2 linked regions of the Tunturibacter gelidoferens genome follow. The protein of the gene in region 1 interacts with the protein of each later gene in a pairwise test. Links are inferred from orthologs where the notes say so. Each region holds a gene or a part of one and is shown on either strand. Other genes may lie near its edges. The genes, in order: ruvC and ruvA.

The links.
Region 2: the proteins of ruvC (region 1) and ruvA interact in binary tests that used the Escherichia coli proteins (3 or more experiments, as listed by UniProt). The link is inferred for Tunturibacter gelidoferens from one-to-one orthologs.

What each region holds. Positions count from the first base shown.
Region 1 is NZ_CP132938.1:2,711,894-2,719,971, forward strand. The notes cover bases 1,628-4,536. They hold ruvC (crossover junction endodeoxyribonuclease RuvC), read left to right. Parts: upstream 1,628-2,781; coding sequence 2,782-3,291; downstream 3,292-4,536. Other genes in these bases: RBB81_RS12125 (thiazole synthase), read left to right, coding at 1,940-2,710; RBB81_RS12135 (hypothetical protein), read left to right, coding at 3,288-4,004; rsmA (16S rRNA (adenine(1518)-N(6)/adenine(1519)-N(6))-dimethyltransferase RsmA), read right to left, coding at 4,043-4,536. Also shown: RBB81_RS12110 (carbohydrate porin), read right to left, coding at 1-837; RBB81_RS12115 (metal/formaldehyde-sensitive transcriptional repressor), read left to right, coding at 988-1,263; RBB81_RS12120 (DUF3185 domain-containing protein), read right to left, coding at 1,332-1,553; more of rsmA, read right to left, coding at 4,537-4,858; glycogen synthase GlgA, read left to right, coding at 4,931-6,379; RBB81_RS12150 (APC family permease), read right to left, coding at 6,376-7,731; ypfJ (KPN_02809 family neutral zinc metallopeptidase), read left to right, coding at 7,857-8,078.
Region 2 is NZ_CP132938.1:993,253-1,001,379, forward strand. What follows is about bases 5,170-8,127. They hold ruvA (Holliday junction branch migration protein RuvA), read right to left. Parts: upstream 6,970-8,127; coding sequence 6,370-6,969; downstream 5,170-6,369. Other genes in these bases: RBB81_RS04620 (ABC transporter permease), read right to left, coding at 5,170-5,242; RBB81_RS04635 (ribonuclease T2 family protein), read left to right, coding at 7,039-7,689; coaBC (bifunctional phosphopantothenoylcysteine decarboxylase/phosphopantothenate--cysteine ligase CoaBC), read left to right, coding at 7,726-8,127. In the rest of the region: RBB81_RS04605 (SDR family oxidoreductase), read left to right, coding at 25-909; bacteriohopanetetrol glucosamine biosynthesis glycosyltransferase HpnI, read right to left, coding at 1,483-2,664; RBB81_RS04615 (ABC transporter permease), read right to left, coding at 2,731-3,978; more of RBB81_RS04620, read right to left, coding at 4,019-5,169. UniProt on the Escherichia coli protein: The RuvA-RuvB-RuvC complex processes Holliday junction (HJ) DNA during genetic recombination and DNA repair.

The sequences.
Region 1 (8,078 bases):
CCCGCTGGCACGACGAAGAGCCCAATCCAGATCGATCCCATTGGCTACGGTCGGCATCAGTGCGAGCGCGTATCGTGCGGACCAAACCTTGTCATCGTATTCGCTGACGATGCCATAGGTGTAGCCGCGAGTGTCGGCAGCATAGTCCCAGGCACCGTTGTTGTCGACGGTCCAGTTCATGAACTGCAAATGGCTGTCGCTGCCGATGCTGTTGATGTCGAGAAAGTCGGGCAGGCTCATCTTGCCGACGTGGAACTCCAGACGTCGCTCCGGCACTTCGCGGGCTACGGAAAACTGTGTTTGCGAATTTTCTACGAGCTTGTTGGTGAAGCCGATCGTCTGATGGAGTTGCGCGCGGGCCATGTAGGGTGTCGAACCGAGGTTCGGATTACGGACCACATCGAGATTCGTGAAGCCGGCCAGTCCCAGGGCCTCGCTGTCGCCCCGGCCGCCTGCAGATTCGAGGTCGAAGAGAGCGTCCAGCGCGAACTTCGGATCAGTGATTACTTGCGCACCCAGATAAAGCGTGCCGAGCAGGGAGGTCTTGTATTCGCCGCGGGGCAGCAGGCTGTTGACGCCCTCGTAGGGCGAATGGAAGGGCCCATGCGCCTGGAAGATGATGTTTGCCTGACCGCCGATGAAAAATCGTGAATGCTCCCAGTGCGGAAACATGGTCGGGGAATCAGTTTGAACAGCGGCTGGAGCAGGAGCATCGATCTGTGATGGCTGCGTCGTCTCTGTTGCGAACTGCGTCTGCGCAGCCGAAAAAAAAGAGGCTGATAGCCACATCGCGCATGTGCCAGCAAGCAGGCGACTCCGGTTGAGGTTTCGTGTCATTGAACTGTTATCTTCAGCCCTGAAAGTGAACAGAGTGCAAATTGGCCGACGGATTGAGCCTTTCGAAGGTCGGGCGACTCTGATCGCAAGATTGCATCTACATCGCCCGTCACGGTAGTATACCCCGGTAGGGTACATGGGGTGAAGCAAATGTCACACACAAAGTCGGCTCAGATCAAATTGCTCAACAGGGTCAAGAAGATTCGAGGCCAGATAGATCGTGTGGATCGCACCCTGTCGTCAGAGGATCACGAATGCGCCGAGGTGCTGATGTTACTCGCGGCGGCGCGTGGTGGAATCAACGGGCTGATGGCTGAGGTGCTTGAGGATCATATCCGGCTGCATCTGTTGCGCGACGGACATGCTCCTCTCACTCCAGAGTTAGGGGAAGATTTGATTGATCTCGTGCGCGCCTATCTCAAGTAACAGTTTGCACAGTTTCCTCTCGACTGCCTTATGAAACTCGTGACTTCATCGCCGCACTCAAAGATCGCTCAATTCGACTTTGCTCCAACTACCACCAGACCAATCCCAGCAATGAGCGAGACCGTGCTCAAGATCGGAGAGAGCGGAAGGGTGTCCTGAGTCTTACGCGAGATCTGAACCGGTCCTGCGTCGACCACCTTCTTCTCGTGTGTGAAGGAGAGTCCGCCGGTGGCGTACCCGATGATGCCAAGGACGATGAGGAGAATTCCAACAATAGTTGCTGCCTTCATGGAGTGAGGCCTTTCTTCTTCGAATGAAGATCGCGACTTAATTTCTGATGCCGATTTCGACTTGCGCAGATGCACCATCACTGTTTACCGGCGAACTTGCATGCAACCGGACCTCGGGAGTAGTCTGCTTTTACACGGGAAAGGAGGATGGTCCAGCCTATGAAAATTGATGGAAGATGTAGTTCAACGCAACGTGAGGTGACTGAGGCTTAGAGCGTCCATAGCTCTAGTCCTGGCGGTCTTTGTACAAAAGTCCACGCCGAGGCCCAGTCCGAGTATGGACGCCTCAGGTCAATCTCAACAGTTCACCGCCAGACGGCTCGCTGCTCTCCTTAGAGTGCGAGCCGTTTGCGTTTACCCCGCACTCTAACGGTAGGATATTAACCATGAAACCTCTGGTGATTGCAGGACGGGCCTTTCAGTCGCGGCTTATCGTCGGTACTGGCAAGTACAAAGATGGCGCAGAGACTCAGGCTGCTATTGAAGCCTCTGGAGCCGAGATGGTGACCGTCGCGGTTCGAAGGGTCAATCTCGATCGAACGAGTGAGTCACTGCTGGACTTCATTGATCCGAGGCGTTATTTTCTGTTGCCCAACACGGCTGGATGTTACACCGCCGACGAGGCGATTCGAGCAGCGCGACTGGGGCGCGAAGTGGGGCTGTCGGATTGGGTCAAGATCGAGGTGATCGGCGATCAGCAGACCCTCTATCCGGATGTGCAAGCTACGCTCGAGGCGACCCGCGTACTGGTCAAAGAAGGGTTCACCGTTCTGCCGTATACGTCGGACGATATTGTCTTCGCCAAGCGGCTGATTGACGCTGGTGCGGCGGCTGTTATGCCTCTGGGCGCACCCATCGGCAGCGGGCTTGGGCTGCAAAATACGGCCAACCTGCGCATTCTGCGGGAGCTGATCACCGAAGTGCCGTTGATCGTGGATGCAGGCGTTGGCACTGCCTCTGATGCTGCGGTCGCGATGGAGTTAGGCTTCGACGCCGTGCTGATGAACACCGCGATAGCTGCGGCGAAGGACCCCTTGCTGATGGCCGAGGCGATGCAGCACGCCGTGCTGGCAGGGCGGCAGGCCTTTTTGGCGGGCAGGATGCAACGAAAACTCTACGCTACGGCCAGCTCCCCGCTTGAAGGGATCTCCCGCTAGTGCGCTAAGTTCCCTTGGTGGACTCAACCTCGATAGTCCGAAGCTGGCGCGAGATGCAGTAAACTTCGCCCATGCGAGTCTTCGGCATCGACTGCGGAACGGAGTTCACCGGCTACGGGGTGGTGGAGGTGGATTGCGGCGCCCGCATGCCTCGTCTCGTTCACCTGGCGGCCGGTACGATCCGGCTCAACAAGAAAGAGAAGACACCGCAGCGGCTGGCTCAGGTTTACGCTGAGCTGACTGCCTTGATGACTCTGCACCAGCCGGAGATCGTCGCTATCGAGGAGGTCTTCTTCTCGGCGAATGCAAAGTCTGCACTAAAGCTTGGCCAGGTGCGAGGGGTCGCGATGCTGGCCGCGGCGACCTGTGGAATGCCAGTGGCCGAGTATGCGCCGCTCTCGATAAAAAGCTCGGTGGTGGGCTATGGGTTGGCCGCCAAAGAGCAGGTGCAGTTCATGGTGAGGCGTCTACTCAACAACGAAGACGCCTTCGATTCCGCAGATGCAGCCGACGCGCTCGCGATTGCGATCTGCCATATCCACACCGCGCAGACACTTGAACTCGAGGGCGCGCGCCGATGAGAACGACAGCGAGCGTTGTGTTTTGCACCGCTCTTCTCCTAGCCTCGGCTTTTTCATCCGTGGCCCAGACACCCGAAGCACAATCTGCTGTGCCTGCAAATCAACCGGCTGAGGTTAGCTTTCAGTTCGACCACGCGGGGCTTCCTGTCCCACGGTTCACACTGCGGATCCATGAGAACGGAACAGGTACCTATCAGGCAGATCAGGCGGAGACTCCAGCCACGCAGACATCGATGCGGGGTCAGGCAGCGCAGCATGTCGATCGGCCGATCAACCTGACTCCAGGCGTCGTCGCAAAGATCTTCAAGGCGGCGCGGGGGCTGAATCATTTCAATGTCGAATGTGCTTCCAAAGCGAAGAACATAGCCGACACGGGCACGAAGACGCTCACTTACAATGGCTCAGATGGGTCGGGATCGTGTGTCTACAACTACTCAGAGAACAAGATGGTTGGTACGCTTACCGATATCTTCCTTGCAATCGCTTCCACGCTGGATGAAGGCCGTAAGCTGGAATTTCTGCATCGTTACGACCGCCTCGGCCTCGATGCCGAAATGAACTCTTTCGCCGACGAAGTGAAGGAGGGACGTGCGCTCGAATTGGGAACGATCTCGTCGACGCTGGCCTCAATCGCCGACGACACTGCGGTGATCCAACGCGTTCGCTTGCGGGCGGCAAAGATGCTCGAGCAGGTTGCAGCGGATCGTCCTTGAAGCTTCTGCTGAGAAGGTGCAGCAATCACGCGTAGACCTTACTCATAAGACATCGGCGGTATAGATAAGGATCGATAGAGCTCTGCCATCGATTCCAGCGCGATTGATTCGGCGCGTGCCTGCACAGGGATACTGCGTGGCCATGCCGCGGAGAGCTGTTCAGCGGAGTGGCCAGCGGCACGGAGGTTATTCTGAAGCGTCTTACGCTTCTGCGCGAAGGAGTGCCTGAGAAAGATGTTGAACCCGTCAGGATCCACTCCAAGCTCAGCAAACCTCGGCGCGAAGTGCAACCGGAGCACGGTGGAGTAAACGTCCGGAGGAGGCGAAAAAGCGGACGGCGGCAATGTAAAGAGGGTGTCGACCTTCGCGTTCATCTGCGCCGTCGCGGAGAGCAAGCCATAGTCGCGAACCCCCGGTGCAGCCGAGACGCGTTCGGCTACCTCTCGCTGCATCATCAGAACGGCGCGGGCGAGCGTGCCGACTTTGCCAGCCGCGAAGAGCTGCAGCAGAATATCCGACGTGATGTAGTACGGAAGATTCCCAATCACGTCTGCCGTCTCCCCCGCGGGCACAAGTGCTCGCAGGTCCGTCTCTAGAACATCGCACTCGAGAATCTGTACCTGCGGGTGATCGCGAAAACGAAAGGTCATTTCGGCTGCCAGAGCACGGTCGAGTTCGAGCGCAATCAGCTTGTGACAACGTCCTGCCAGTATGTCGGTAATCGCCCCGTGCCCAGGGCCAATCTCGATGACGGTACGCTTGCTAAGATCACCAAGGGCATCAACGATGGCGTGACGGGCGGAGTCGTCAACGAGAAAATTCTGCCCCAGCTTCGGCTTACGTTTCATCAGCATCCAATGTGTGCGGTTTGTTCCTGTGCTCTTCTATAGACTAACGGTTTGGTTGGAAAGATAAAGGACGAAGGTATGCATATTGTTTTCGCAGCATCGGAGTGTTCCCCCTGGGCCAAGTTGGGCGGTATGGCAGATGTCGTGAGCGCGCTCCCACGTACACTGGCCAAACTCGGTCATCGCGTCAGTGTCTTTCTGCCCTACTACCGGCAGGTCGCGAAGGCTGTACCGAACCCTCCGGTGGTACTGCCCAGTGTCACGATTCCTTTCCCGTCCTATAACCGCTTCGTGCGTATTCTCGACGGTGGAATCAAGGGCGGAGTCCAGACTTACTTTATCGATTGCGCCGAATTATTCGATCGCGAGAACTTCTATGACACCCCCTCTGGCGATTACCCCGACAACGCGGAACGCTTCGGGCTGCTCTGCCGCGCCGTTATCGAAGCCTCAAAGATGCTCGGCATTCCTGACGTCTTCCACGTTCATGATTGGCAGGCGGCGATGCTCCCGGTCATGCTCGGCTCCATCTACTACTTCGATCCCGTCCTGCGCCACGTTCCATCGGTCTTGACCATCCACAATGCCGGACATCAGGGGGTGTTTCCTCCGCAGACCATCGAAACCCTGCTCCTCCCCTGGGATTTATTCACTGTTGAGAAACTCGCACACTATGACAAAGTCGACTTCCTGAAAGGCGGCGTCTTGTATGCAGATGCCATCACTACGGTCAGCCGTAGGTATGCCGAAGAGCTCCAGACGAGCGAGTTTGGCAACGGGCTTGACGGAGTCTTTCGGCAACGTAGCGGAGATCTCCTCGGAATAACGAACGGCATCGACACCGACGAGTGGAATCCGGCGACCGACTCACACATTGCAGCGCACTACACGGCTGAAAACCTTGCCGGCAAGAAAGAGTGCCGTCGAGATTTGCTTCATGCTTACGGGCTGGAAAATGTCAATGACGACACCGCCATCATCGGAGTCGTCTCCCGCTTCGCCACGCAAAAGGGCTTCGACTTTATCGTCGAGATCATGGATCGTTTGGTGCAGGAGGACATGGTGCTGGTGATCCTGGGCAACGGCGAAGAGTACTACGAACGCCTCCTGGGGGAGATGGCCGACCGCCATCCCGGCAAGGTGCGCGTGCAGGTTAAATTCGACAATGTAATGGCGCACAAGATCGAGGCGGGGGCCGACATCTTCCTGATGCCCTCCCGGTATGAACCCGGCGGTCTAAACCAGCTTTACAGCCTCAAGTACGGTACGATCCCGGTTGTCCGGGCCACTGGCGGTCTTGACGACACGATCGATGAGCAGCCTAACGGCGGCGGTAATGGCTTCAAATTCTGGGGCTACAGTGCGGGGGCACTCTTCGATGCGCTCAAGCGCGCTCTTGAAACCTTCCGGAATAAACAGGAATGGCATCAAATGATGCAGAGAGGTATGGCGCAGGACTTCTCCTGGGATAAGCCGGCGGCCGAATACGTGCGCGTCTATGAGCGGGTTATCGAGAATCGCAGTTAGGCTGTTCGTCTTCGTTGCAGGAGATAGTGCAGCGGAACTCCAAGCAGGATGATCCCGGTTCCAACAAGGGAGTTCCGCGGCTGATCTGCAAACGAAAAGACCAACAGGACCGCGGCCGCGAGGATGAAAAGGGCCGGCAGAACCGGGTATCCCCAGATGCTATACGGACGCGCTATGTGTGGCTCGCGACGGCGAAACACAAAGATCGTACTGGCTGTGAGCATGTAGAACAGCCACTCGCCGAAGATGGCCAGCGAAAAGAGCGCCTGAAACTTTCCAATCGCAAGTAGCAGCAGTGAACTCAGAACGGCCTGAAGGATCAACGCAGTCGACGGCGTTTGAAACCGTGAGTTGACATGCGCAAGCTGCTTGAAAAATAGGCCATCGCGGGCCGCTGCGAACGGAACGCGCGCACCGGAGAGCGAAGATCCCACAAAGGTCGCGCAGATACTGACTGCCATCCCGATCGACACCAGGGTTGCTCCCCACGGTCCGGCGACTAGTCGCATCGCATCGGCTGCAGGTCGATCCGCTGCGGCGATGGTTGCTGCGGGCAATACGTATTGGATGGCAGCGTTGGTCAGCATGTAAAGCGCACCGACGATGGCAACGCCTCCAACCAACGCGAGCGGCATGCTGCGCTGCGGCTTCTGAACCTCGCCCGCCATGGTTACGACATCGCTCCACCCGTCATAGGCCCATAGTGCGGCGACCAACGCAATCATGAACCCAGTAAAACCTCCGCGTGCTCCTGTGAAGTCTGTGCTGAAGTTGTGCCACGAGCCATGTTGGCCTGCGGCTCCAAAGCAGAAACCCGCAATCACGAGAATCAGCAGTCCCTTGAGCCACGTGAGCAGAAGCTGCACGTTGGCAGATCTTCTCGTCCCGATAATGTTGAGTATGGCGATGAGCCACGTCACCATGATGGCAAAGATCTGTCCCCAGAAAAGATGGAGGAAAGCTGGACGCGCAAAGAAGCTGAAGACTGCGAAGGTACCCAACACCCGCGCCAGGCCGGCGGCGATGGTAGCAAGCGAAGCAGGCTTGGCCACCGTAATCTGGGTCCACATGTAGAGGAAGCCGGTCAGATCCCCGTAGGCCTCGCGCAGAAAAGCATATTCGCCGCCGTACCGCGGTCTAGCGGCAGCGATCTCCGCATAGGTCATGGCGCCAAAGAGTGAGAGCAGGCCCCCCACAATCCAGACCACGTAAACCATGCGAGACGAGCCCACCGCAGCCATCATCTCCCGCGGCACCAGAAAAATGCCGCTTCCGATAATGATGCCCACGACGATGGAAGTCGCGTGGGACGCGTTTAGAACGCGAGGTAGTTCGGACTTGCTGTTTGGCATCGGTTTCCGGAGAGTAGCACACCCCATCCGCCTAAACTCGCAAAATCTGTGAGAAAGCCTGACTCAAACAAGACGGAATAAAACATCTTACTTATAAGATGGAGACGCACCTACTGGAGTGAACTATGGACTGGACACCTGGCGGCGGACTCAGCGGCGACATTGAAGACAGACGTGGTTCTTCCGGAGGCGGTGGTGGAGGCTTTGGTGGCGGTGGGATTGGGATCGTCGGCTTTTTGATCCTGCTTGTCGTCAGCCTGGTCACGGGCCGCAACTATATCGGCAGCTATCTCTCCGGCCATAGCGCGTCGCCATCCTACACGCAACAGAGTGCGCCTTCCGCAGCC
Region 2 (8,127 bases), 1.7 Mb from region 1 along the record:
CCACCAACAACAGGAGGAGTGACCATGCGTCTATTCGTAACGGGTTCGACGGGATTCATTGGGACGGAGCTGGTGAAAGAGTTGATTGAGGTAGGGCACCAGGTGCGTGGACTTACCCGCAGCGATGCCGGCGTGGAGCAGTTGAAGGCTGTCGGTGCCGAGGTCCATCGCGGCGACTTCCAGGACCTCGACTGCCTGCGCCGCGGAGCCGAGGGGATGGATGCTGTGGTAAACCTGGCCTTCAACCACGACGACTTTTCGAAGTTTGCGCAGAATGCGAAGGACGAGATCCAGGCGATTGAGGCCATGGGATCGGTCCTCGAACCAGGCAAGTTGCTGGTGATCACCTCCGGGGTCGGGCCCAGTGCACCGGGTCAGCTGCGCAAAGAGACTGATCCCCCGGCAGACTCGCCCGCGATGCCGCGCAGGCCGGAACAGGCGGCGCAGGCTGTGGCGGCAAAAGGTGTTCATGCGGCGATTGTGCGGCTACCGCAGGTGCATGACACGCGCAAGCAGGGGCTGGTGACGAGGTTGATTCAGATCTCTCGCGAGAAGGGTGTTTCGGCTTATGTGGGCGACGGCGCGAACCGCTGGGCCGCAGCTCCGCTAAAAGATGTTGCTCACCTGTATCGTCTGGCGGTCGAGAAGACGGGACCAGGCACGACGACGTATCACGCTTTGCAGGAAGAGGGCGTGTCGCTGCGGGATATCGCGGAGACGATCGGTAAGGGGCTGCAGGTGCCGGTGGTTTCGATCCCCGCTGAAAAGGCCGTCGAGCACTTCGGGATCTTCTTCGGGCACGCTGCAGCACAGAATATGCCGGGTTCAAGCGAGTGGACGCGCAAGACACTTGGCTGGGAGCCAACAGGGCCGGGGCTGATCGAGGATTTGACGAATAGGAAGTACTGACGATTCCGTTGGACGACTAAGACCGCCCAACGCCGAGGCCCCTGGGTCGTTCCGGGGCTTCGTTCTGTTTGCGAATCGTGCCGATCGATGTGTGTTGCTCACGCGTTGGTCCTTGAAAGTCGGCTTCCAGGAAGTTACGGACTCGAAATCAGGAAGATGGCCCGAACTCCGAAAGGGCCGACTCTCCAACCTCCCGTTTTCACAGTCAAAATCTTCTGTCAAGCCCTCATCACATCTATCTCATTTATCGTCAATGAGATCCACCTTGCGCATGAGTTATGGCAAATCCGCTATCATTGAAAGACAGAGCAAAAAAGAAGGCCCCCGCGATCATCATCCCCGGGGGCTTTTTCTATTTCTGCTCGAATTATCGACGCTAACCCTTTTCGAAAGACGAATTTACCCGTAACCCCTTTGCATGGACGATTTTACGAAACGTCAAAAATGTTATGTCACTCATTCCAAAGATTTTATTACGAAATACCCCCGGAGGGGGGTACCCCCAGGCACGGCATACTCAGACGCGTATCGGTATCCATGATGCAATCCGGACACATCGACGTCGCCCACCGTTCAGAGGCTCACAGGAGGTACAGGCGTGATCCGTCCATCCCGCAGCGCGAACAACTCCCCGCGCCACACCACAGTATCTCCGGCAAAGCTCCAGGCCCAGAAGCCCAGCCCAAAGAAATCCCGCAGCGGCAGCAACCACAGGTCGCGCAACACCTGCTCATCGCCCAGCACGCCCACTCCGACCGAAAGCGCCACCGCAACCCGCGCCAGCAGCACCACACTCAGCAGAGAAAAGCTCCAAAGTGCAAGCCCACTCGCAACGCAGGTCATCACCGCCCATGGCACCGCATACGTAATCCCCAGTCCGAGGTATCCCAACTTGCGCGAATCCCGCGTCGATCTCGCCCAGCGCAGTTGATGGTCCTTGAACCCGCGGTAGTGATACTCCGGTACGGTAGTCTCCACCACCTCATTCGCAAGCTCCACGCGATACCCTGCCCCCGCAATGCGCGCGCCCATCTCGTAGTCGTCAGCCAGATACTCCGTCAGCGGCTCAAGACCCCCAGCCTTCGCCAGCACGCTCTTGCTGGTAGCAAGCGTCGATCCCAGCCCAAATCGAATCCCGCCCTCCAGCTTGCGCGCCGTCAGCACACCCGGCAGAAAGTCCGTCGAAATACCCAACGCCTCCAGCCGCGACCACACCGTCAGGCCCCCGCCGCCCTCCGCAGTGCGGCCGATATAAGGAGCCGTCACCATGCCCACCTTCGCGTCGGAAAAACACTGCATCACCCGCGTCAGATACTGCGGAGAGACACGAATGTCGCTGTCGTTGATCAGCACATGCTCATACCGGGCCTCGCGCAGCATCTGCACCAGATTGCTCACCTTACCCGACGTACCCAGCCGCTCCCGGCACTCCACCAGGCGGATCGCACACGCAGGAAACTCAGCCTGCAGCCGCTCGATCTCACCAACGGCCGGATCGTTCAGGCTGCTTACGCCGAAGACAATCTCGAAGTTGCCCGCGTACTGCTGCCGGCAGTGACTCACCAGCCCCGCATACATCCGCTGGTCCACGCCCTTCACCGGCTTCAAGATCGTAACGTCGGGGGCGAAGCCAACATCGACCGCCTTTCGCCGCCAATAGTGTGCGAAGTCACGGGTACCCCACAGCGCCAGCAGCAGATAGGCGAGCCCGGCAAGTGTCAACAGCGTCGTGATCGCCTCAATTGTGATGGCCATCTCAGTAGTCTACCGAACCTACTCACACCGAATCACCACCCGCTATTCCGAGATCGGTCACCTACACTACTCATAACGCAAAGCCTCGATCGGATTCAGATTCGCCGCCTTCCACGCCGGATAAATGCCGAAGAGAAGTCCGATTCCGCACGAGCAGCCGAAGGCCAGGGCAACCCACAGCGCCGACAGCATCGACGGAAAGAAGAGGTGTAGCACCAGGGCGATCGCACTGCCGATGAGCACGCCAATGACGCCGCCGACAGCGCAGAGCGTAATGGCCTCCAGGGTGAACTGCGCGAGGATGGTTTGCTTGCTCGCACCGATCGCCTTGCGCACCCCGATCTCCCGCGTTCGCTCCGTCACGCTGACCAGCATAATATTCATCACGCCGACGCCTCCCACCAGCAACGCCACGCTGGAGAGCGCAAACAGCAGTAAAAACAGGCCACCTGTGATCGTGGTCCAGAGACGAGTCAGCGAATCGGTTCCAAAGATCGCGAAGTTGTCCGGCGCCTCGTTCTTCACCTTCCGCCTGCGCCGTAACAGCTCTTCCAGCTCATCCTGCACCAGCGTCTTGTTCTTCTGGTCATCAAACTTCAGGCTGATCCAGTAATCCAGTATCTCCGGGTGGATCTTGTGGAACGTAGTCACGGGGAAGAACGCCTTGTTGTCTTCCGGGTTCTTGCCTCCGCCAAACGCCTGTTTCTGTTTGTCCATTACCCCCACAACGGTAAATGTCATGCCCGCGATGGTCACATCCTCGCCCACCGGATTCGTCGCGCCGAACAGCCCGTCCGCCGTATCGATCCCCAGCACGACAACGTTCGCTGCCCGCTCCACGTCGCTCTCGTTGAAGAAGCGGCCATCCTTCAAGTCGAGCTCATACACATCCTTCACGCTCGCCGTGTCACCCTCCAGGGTCGTCCCCTCCATGATCTTGGGACCATATTTCACCGCGACCGTGCCCTCCACACCGCTCTTGTCCCGATATTGCAATCCCGGCGTCACCGCCACCACATGCGGCAGCTCCTTCATCGCCATCGCGTCCTCGTAGGTCAACTGCTTCCGCGTCAGCATCTCTGTCGTTGGCCGCACCCCGATCACGGGAAACCGGAAGACCCAGATCACATTCGTCCCCAGCGACTCCACCAGGCCCGACACACTCGAGTTCAACCCGTTAATCACCGACGAGATGATAATCACCGTCATCACGCCAATCACAATCCCCAGAATCGTCAGTCCGCTGCGCAGCTTGTTCGCCCGCAGCGTATCCAGAGCCATCACTACCGTTTCTTTCGTATCGGCGATCCGCATCAACGACCTCCCTGCCCTCTGTCCCTGCCCAGCCCGTGCCTCACTCCGATCTCAGCGCCACGATCGGATCCAGTTGCGCGGCCTTTCGCGCCGGATAGACACCGAAGAAGATTCCCGTACCGGTAGCCATCACCAGCCCGGCAATGACGCTCCACAGCGCAATCGTCGAAGGAAATCCTGCCAGGATCGTAATCACCTGCGCCACCAGGATTCCCCCGATCACGCCGAAGACTCCGCCGACCAGCGCCATTGTCCCCGACTCGATCAAAAACTGCATCAGGATATCCTTTGGACGCGCGCCCAGAGCCTTGCGGATACCGATCTCGCGCGTCCGCTCAGTCACGCTCACCAGCATGATATTCATAATTACGATGCCGCCGACGACCAGCGAGATCAGCGCCACCGCCCCGGCCACCGCCCCAAACGACCGCGTCACGATGCTGAAGAATCCCACCAGCGTATTGTTCGTATCCAGCTCAAACGAATCCTCGGATCCCGGAGCGTCATGCCGGCTCGATCGCACCAGAACCCTTACCTCGTCCGCCGCCGTCTCCAGCACCGGTCCAGCCTCACCCGCCTTCACATAAATCGTCAGCGTCTTCGCCGTCCCATAGCTCTTCTGAAACGCCGTCAGCGGCACGGCGACCCAGTTGTCCTGGCTAGCACCAAACGTGCTCCCCTGTTTCTCGCTGATCCCAATCACCGTGTACGGAGTGCCGTCGACCCGCAACTCTTGTCCCAGCGGATCCACTCCCGCAAAAAGATGGTCCTCAATATCGGTCCCGATGATCGCCACATGCGAGGCATGCTCCTGGTCCGCCTCTGTGAACCCGCGCCCCTGCATGATGTTCAGGTTCTGCAGCGAAGGCATCTGCCACGTATATCCCCGGATGTTCGTATCAGTCGTGGACTCCGTACCCCGCACGATCTTCCCCGTCACGGCCTGCTGCGCGCCAATCCCGATGCAGTGCCTGCAGTTCGCCGCCACATACTGAAAGTCCGGGTAGAGGATGTTCTTGCGCTTCTGATACCGCTGATAGTCCTCAGGGCTGGTGATGATCTGGGGCATCTTCGAGACGGTGAAGACATCTGCGCCGTAGCTGGCGAACTTTGTGGTGACATAGGTGTTCGCGCCGTTGACCAGCGTCACCACCGCGATCACGCTCGCTACGCCGATAACAACGCCGAGCAGGGTCAGGACGGAGCGGAGCTTGTTCGCCCAGAGCGACTGCAGCGCGATCTTTACGGCCTCTTTGAATTCCATTGCCTTGTCTACCTTGGGTACGCTTGAGACTACCAGCCAGAGGCCTCCAAAGCGAGACTTGCCTTGCTCTCTAATACGCAGCTGGACGGGTTTTGTTCGCTGCGTGGGATACACTTATAGCTGCAGGCGGCTGGATGATCGCTGCCGCCTTCACCGCAAGGTGTTTGGCGGGGGAGGAAAGTCCGAACTCCGCAGGGCAGTGTGCCGGATAACGTCCGGGACGGAGGTTTCAAGACCTCTGGACGGCAAGTGCAACAGAGAATGAACCGCCTCAGGTTGGTGATTTGCCTCGGTAGATCCGCAAGCGGCTTGGGGTAAGGGTGAAAAGGTGCGGTAAGAGCGCACCGCGCGGCCAGTAATGGACGCGGCAGGGTAAACCCCACACGGAGCAAGACCAAATAGGCAGGGATCTTGCCGCTTCTCTTCAGGCGGCAGGAGCGTATCGGCCCGATGCGCCCAGGCGGAGAGACTCGAAATGGCGGTGACGCCGTCCAGAGAGCCGAAACTTGCGGGTAGGTTGCTAAAGCGCCGCAGTAATGCGTCGCGTAGAGGAATGATCGTCTAAAACAGAATTCGGCTTACGGGCCGTCTGCGAACTTATGGCCTCGAAATCGCTCAAACGGTTTCGAGGCCGTCTGATTTTCGGTGGGATTTTTTTTGCTTGTGGTGGGAGGGGATTTTTGCTGGGTTTCTACAAATTGTGGATGCAAAACGTGGTGTTTTGGATGGTGAAACGTGGTGTGTTTGTGGTGTTTTGTATGGCTGGGGATGCGCCTTTTTGAGCTGCGAAAAATGTGACAGGTTTTTGAGATTTATTTTTGAGGTCGTGGCGGACACGGGCGAAATGCAGGGGTCTCTCCACTACGCGACAGACGGTGAGACTGTCTGTCGCTTCGGTCGAGATGACGAGGTCTCGGGCAGTGGCAAGGTTCAGGGTGACGAGGTTCAGGGCAGCGCCGGTCCAGGGCAGCGACTGGGTCCAGGGCGGCGACGGGGTTCTCGGCGGTGACAAGGCTCAGGGTGAGGAGTTTCTGGCGACGAGGTTCAGGGCGGTGACGAGGTCAGGGCGACGAGGTTCAGGGCGGTGACGAGGTTCAGGGCGACGAGGTCAGGGCGACGGTGCGAGGCTAACGGATGGCGGCCATGGCGGCGCGGAAGAGGCTTTCGAAGTCGTGGGAGGCAGCGGGATCTTTGGCGACGGCGGTTTCGATGGCTTTCTGGGCGACGGGGCGGGGGTAGCCGAGGTTGACAAGGGCGGAGAGGGCATCGTCGCCGGCGGGGCCGTGATGAGGGCCTCCCGTGGTGGTGGGGATGGCGACGGCGAGGTCGTCGAGCTTGTCTTTGAGCTCGAGGACAACTCGCTCGGCGGTCTTTTTGCCGATGCCTGGGATGCGGGTGAGGGTGGCGTGGTCGCCGGAGCGGATGGCGGTGATCAGGCGGCTGCCGTCGATGCCGCTGAGGACGGTGATGGCCAGCTTTGGGCCGATGCCGGAGATGGTGAGGAGCTTTTCGAAGAGACGCTTCTCCTGAGTTTCGGAGAAGCCGAAGAGCGCGATCTGGTCTTCACGGACGTGGGTGTGGATGTGCAGAGTCGCTTCTGCGCCTTCGTTGGGAAGAGCGGAGAAGGTAGTGACGCTGATGGTGACGTCGTAGCCCACACCAGCACACTCGAGGATGGCCTGATTGGGAGTTTTTGCGAGGAGGCGTCCGCGGAGGTGAGCGATCATGCTTCTGGTGATTGTAGCGTGTTGGGCGCTCCGCTCTGGCAAGACGAGGGGTGCATTAAGATGTGCCCTATGAGGACTTCCTTTCTTGTGCGGCTTGCTGGGATTTGTCTGCCAATGATGAGTTGGCTGGCTGTTTGTTCGTCTGCGTGTGCGCAGGAGAGGAGTGAGCCGGGGAAGTTCGATTTTTATCTTATGAACCTTTCGTGGGGGCCTGAGTTCTGTTCGGTGCCCGGGGCAGGTCCGGAGTGTAAGGCGACTCGTGGATTTGTGTTGCACGGTTTGTGGCCACAGAACTACGACGGATCGTATCCGGTGAACTGCGCGGAGCGACCGGGACCTTTGCAGCCGGAACGGAATCTGGATATCACTCCTGACCTGCCGCTACTGGAGCATGAGTGGAGTAAGCACGGCACCTGCACCACAATGTCGCCGGAGGAGTTCTTCGGGCTGGAACGTCAGGCGTTTCATTCGGTGAGGATTCCAAAGAAGCTGCGGAAGCTGAAGCATGAGGAGCCGATGAGGCCGAAGGATATTGTCGATCTGTTTGCGAAGGCGAATCCCTCGTTCCCGCAAGCAAGCGTGGTGGTGAGTTGCGCAGATCATCGGTTGACCGCGGTTGAGGTTTGTCTGGCGAAGGATGGGTTGATGCCTATATCTTGTCAGGGCTTGCGGGAGTGCGATGCGGATGCATTCCGCGTCGTGGCTCCGCCACTGAAGTAAGCGCGTGTGCGGTACGAAGAAGGTAGGATTCTGGTTATGGGTACGGAGCGGCTAAAGGTTACGGTTGGGGTTTGCGGCGGGATTGCGGCTTATAAGTCGGTGGAGCTGGTGCGGCTGCTGCAGGATGCCGGGTACGACCCGCATGTGGTGATGACGGCGGCGGCGGAAGAGTTTGTGAGGCCGCTGACGTTTGCGGCGATCTCCGGACATAAGGTGATTACTTCGTTGTGGGGCGAGGAGGCGGGGACCGGGTCGAGCGAGGATGACTCGTCGGGCGAGAGTGGAGGCGGGGCGCCGAGCAGTATCGAACATATACAGGCGGCGCAGTCGACCAAGCTGCTGGTGGTGGCTCCCGCGACGGCGAATATGCTGGCGAAGTTTGCCCATGGGCTCGCGGATGATTTTCTTTCGACGATGTACCTGGCGACGACGGCTCCG